DNA from 2 places in the Oceanobacillus sp. FSL W7-1309 genome. Region 2 is predicted to be linked to the other one. Evidence: riboswitches for the same ligand, from Rfam matches in the RefSeq annotation. Region 2 holds a riboswitch; the other holds the start of a gene.
What was found. Region 2 has a riboswitch for S-adenosylmethionine ahead of NST46_RS04095 (O-acetylhomoserine aminocarboxypropyltransferase/cysteine synthase family protein). Riboswitches for the same ligand answer to the same signal wherever they lie in the genome.
Positions count from the first base shown of each region.

Region 1 (2,473 bases), on a different contig from region 2:
TAAATCCTCGTATTTAATATTTGGGAATAACTCAGCTAACATCCCGGATAACCTCCACTTCGACCGAGGTCTGTTCCTGTATAAAGCTTAATGCTCTATCGAATTCCTCTTGTTCGCCAATAACCTGTACGAATAATGTGCCATATCCGCCAGCTTGTGTTTGGGTGATTTTTCCTTGTAAAATATTTAAATCAATATCAAAACGCTTTGCCAGCTGGCTTATAAGGGTTTGATTTGTAGCCTCACCTAAAAATTGAAGCTTAAGAATAATACCATCTGCATTATTCTCAATAATATTGGTTATATCATCCTCTTCGTCACTTGGTCCCATAATTTGCTGAACAAATTTTTTCGTAACGTCTTGTACGGGATGGGTAAACACATCAAGCACATTTCCCTGTTCAACAATCCGTCCTTGTTCCATGACCGCTACTTGGTTACAGATTTTTCGAATAACATGCATTTCATGTGTAATCAAAATAATCGTTAATCCAAGCTTTTTATTAATGTCGACCAGCAAATTCAAAATCGCATTCGTTGTTTCTGGATCCAATGCAGAGGTTGCCTCATCACATAACAGCACTTTTGGATTATTCGCAAGTGCGCGAGCAATTCCAACACGCTGCTTCTGTCCACCACTTAATTGGGATGGATAAGCTTTTTCCCGTCCACCAAGGCCAACCAAATCAATGAGTTCCTGTACTCGCTTTTGCCTCTCCTGCTTTGGGACTCCTGCAATTTCAAGTGGGAATGCAATATTTGCCTCTACCGTTCTTGACCAAAGTAAATTGAAGTGCTGAAAAATCATGCCGATTCCTTGTCTTGCAAGGCGAAGCTGTTTTGAATTAAGTGTCGTTATTTCTTCATCATCAATAACAATTCGTCCTGATGATGGTTCTTCCAATCGGTTAAGCAGTCTGACGAATGTACTCTTCCCTGCACCGCTGTACCCAATCACGCCGAATATCTCACCGTCAGGGATAGTAAGGGTCAAATCATCAACAGCTGCTATGTCATCATTATTTAGTCTAAAGACCTTACGTAAACCCTCAATCGAAATCACGTTATGTCCTCCTCTTCGTTCTAACTTTTGTGCCTATAAACAAATTCTTTACTGTATGAATGCTGCAATACATTTTTTAACCAAAAAACAAAAAACGTCTTCTGTAAGAGAACAGAAAGACGTCATATCATTAAAAAGTCTCACGTTCTCTCATCTGTCAAAGTTTACTTTGCAGGAATTGGCACCTTTCAAAAGATTGAAGGTTGCCGCGGTTTCAAAGGGCCAGTCCCTCCACCGCTCAAGATAAGAGATAGATCGTATTTGATTTAGCAATTCAGTGACACTATAGTAGCATGCTAAAATACGCGTGTCAATCCTAAATAGGATTAACTTTTGTTAAAGTGAAACTTCAATCAAGAGCTTTTTCTCTCCACTGCATGATAGTACCACAGGAGTATGACTCCAAGCCCTTCCCCACCTTCTAATTTTAACTCTCTCACGCATAGATAGGGGGGATATTAGAGCCTTAATGAGTGGCAAATAATTCTGGCTTATATATCATCAAATAATTATATATATTACCTGTCGATTGAAAGGCATAAACTTTTTCTTTCACTTCATTACCTTCTTTAATTAAAAGGCATGGAACACTTTCAATTTTATTTTCTTGCATAAATTCAGGATACAAGGACGCATTCATCTCATAAAAGATATCTATTCCATGAACAGACTCGATTTTAGCAAGCATTGATCTTGCCACCGTACATGTTCCACAAAAAGGTGTATAAATATAAATTAACATGCGATCCTGTTCCAAACTTTTTTCTGTTATTTGCTGCATTTTTAACCACCTTAAGTTCAATCTATAAGAGGATATTCAAAAAACCCGGTAAATATCCTCTTTTTTGAACACACACTATAATAAAAATATAGGATGAACAGAGAAATGTTTACTCAGTAGTGTGCTTGCAAGTATTTTCTCTGGTGTCGCTGCAACCTCCCGATATTCACTGCTAATGTAAATATGCTCCGCATGCGGTAGCTCACGAGCCAGCTGCTTACGCAATTTCATTCCAGATTTATCCTCGTCAACTAGAATAAACACATCCTTTTCATCCAATTCGTATGTTTCCAGTAATTCATCAAATCGTTCTACACCGAATGTACCATTTGTACATACGATAGTAACCTCATCATTGATGACTTTTTCAATTTGCTTCTTATCTGTAAGCCCTTCGACAATAATCACTTTTTCAAACTCAGTAGTTATCATACATGAGCACTCCTTATGCAAGCAAAAAAGTTGCCTACGTAATTCGCGTTCAAAAGGAGGATGAAAAGACCGAGATCGGGTAAAGTTGCAATGTCCTATCGCAACACGAACACGTCCTGTGTGTGTCGAGGTTCGGTGACGTTGTTACTCTCGTCACGGAACGAATGCAATTAATACGTAAGTATAGAGCTTGAACA
Region 1 covers NZ_JBBOBX010000002.1:1,427,464-1,429,936, forward strand. The annotation lists gene NST46_RS19625 (methionine ABC transporter permease) at 1-42, opposite strand, end outside; gene NST46_RS19630 (methionine ABC transporter ATP-binding protein) at 32-1,063, opposite strand; SAM riboswitch class I at 1,211-1,313, opposite strand; gene NST46_RS19635 (thioredoxin family protein) at 1,530-1,844, opposite strand; gene NST46_RS19640 (toprim domain-containing protein) at 1,920-2,276, opposite strand.
Region 1: another riboswitch for S-adenosylmethionine. It lies ahead of NST46_RS19630 (methionine ABC transporter ATP-binding protein); the one in region 2 lies ahead of NST46_RS04095 (O-acetylhomoserine aminocarboxypropyltransferase/cysteine synthase family protein).

Region 2 (2,473 bases):
ATTAAACTGGTTTCTATTTATTTGGGCAGTTGTTCAAGGACATATCCTGCAAGCAAGTCTTGGATACTATATCAACCCGCTTATTAGTATTTTACTAGGAATTATCATTTTGAAAGAACCTGTAACGAAAGGTCAATTACTTTCCTTTATTTTAGCAGCAATTGGTGTGCTTTACTTAACATTCAATTACGGTGTATTTCCATGGATTTCACTGCTGCTAGCAACCACATTTGCATTATACGGGTTACTGAAAAAAACAGTGAATGTCAGCGCAATCTCCGGGCTGACAATTGAAACATTGCTTATTACACCAGTCGCACTTATTTACTTATGGATTATTCCAAGCGGTTCATTTACTTTTACACCATTTATAACAGTTACGAACCTATTTTTAATTGGAGCGGGTATTGCTACCGCTGTTCCACTATTGTTATTTTCCAGTGGTGCAAAGCAGATTCCTCTAGCCATGGTAGGTTTCCTGCAATATATCACACCTACCATGATGCTTGTAATTGGTGTGTTTTTCTATAAAGAGCCCTTCTCACAAGCACATCTAGTTACGTTTGCTTTTATTTGGACTGCTTTATTTATATATATGGCGTCTATTTATAAAAATTCGCAGCGTCGTTTGAGAACACATTAAAATGAATCTCTGGCTTTAGGTAAATCCTGCAACATGCAATTACATTCAACCTAATTTAAACTTTTCAGAAAACATCATTGACAGATAATAGAATTCATTGTATACTCACACTAACTTAAATAATGCAACATCTCTTATCAAGAGCGGCGGAGGGAATAGGCCCTATGAAGCCCGGCAACCTTAAAGCATTAACCTGCTTGTAACGGTGCTAAATCCTACAGGGTAAAAACCTGGAAGATGAGAGGAGGAACGGTTCGTACATACGCCCTCTTCTTAGGAAGAGGGCTTTTTCATTTTCCCTCTTCAAACACAAAAGCGTAAGCGCCCGGTTAGCGACGTACGGACTGAGCCGCAGGAGATAAAGGAAACATGCCCCTTTAGGGGTATGCCGATGTTAGGCGTAGCCTGGTTTTAGTCGGCCATCCTTTTACCTAGAGTCAATGTTGACTTTCACCACAAGGGTATAAGTGCGACTAGGTCTCATGTCTTAGCCAGTCGGCAAGTCTTCTTTATCGTACGGAGGCGAGGGAAGTCTCGCTACAGCTTTAGCGCTGGAGCTGGACGTGGCTGTTTCGGTAGCCAAGTGATCCACGGTATTAAAGTTTATAGTTTTCTAGTAAAAAAACATAACATTTCAAGGAGGAATTTTATTATGTCACAATTTCAGCCAGAAACGGTATTACTTCATGGTGGTCAACAGCCGGACCCAACTTCAGGTGCGCGTGCTGTTCCAATCTATCAAACAACTTCTTATGTTTTCCGTGATACAGAACATGCACAAAACTTATTTGGTTTAGCAGAATCAGGTAATATATATTCTCGTATTATGAATCCAACGGTTGATGCATTTGAACAGCGTGTTGCTCAGCTGGAGGATGGGGTTGGTGCTGTTGCAACATCATCCGGAATGGCTGCTATTACGCTAGCAATTTTGAATATCGCGGAAGCTGGGGATGAAATTATTGCGGACAGCAACCTATATGGCGGTACGTACAATCTCTTTGCAGCGACCCTTCCACGCTATGGGATTACAGTAAAATTTGTTGATGGTACAAAACCGGAGGAATTTGAAGCTGCGATTACCGATAAAACAAAAGCTATATTTGGTGAAATCATCACAAATCCAAGTCTTTACGTATTTGATGTAGAAGCTGTTGCTGATATTGCACATGCTCATGATATTCCATTAATTATTGATAATACTTTTGCCCCTTATATCGCAAAACCGCTCACTTGGGGCGCAGATATTGTTATTCATTCCGCAACAAAATGGATCGGCGGTCACGGAACGACAATTGGCGGGGTCGTTGTTGATGGTGGAAGATTTGACTGGAATAACGATCGATTCCCTGGCTTCACCGAGCCTGACGAAACATATCACGGCTTAAAATATAAAGATCTTGGTCCAACAGCATTTATTACAAAACTTCGTGTTCAATTATTACGTGATATCGGTGCATGCTTAAGCCCCCAAAGTGCATTTTTATTTTTACAAGGTCTAGAAACGCTACATTTACGAATTGAAAGACACGCACAGAACGCAGAAAAAGTTGCTGCCTATTTACAAAAACATGAAGCAGTAGAATGGGTCAGCTTCCCTGGTTTAAAGGAACATCCATCACATGGGCTTGCTAAGAAATATTTCAAGAGCGGCTATGGATCGATTATTACATTCGGTATCAAAGGGGGACGCGATGCAGGTAGAAAGCTAATCGACAATGTGAAGCTATGGTCACATGTAGCAAATGTTGGAGACGCTAAATCCTTAATCATCCATCCTGCTTCAACGACACATCAGCAGCTAAATGCTGAAGATTTGAAGAAAAGCGG
Region 2 covers NZ_JBBOBX010000001.1:910,299-912,771, forward strand. The annotation lists gene rarD (EamA family transporter RarD) at 1-643, shown strand, start outside; SAM riboswitch class I at 775-887, shown strand; gene NST46_RS04095 (O-acetylhomoserine aminocarboxypropyltransferase/cysteine synthase family protein) at 1,296-2,473, shown strand, end outside.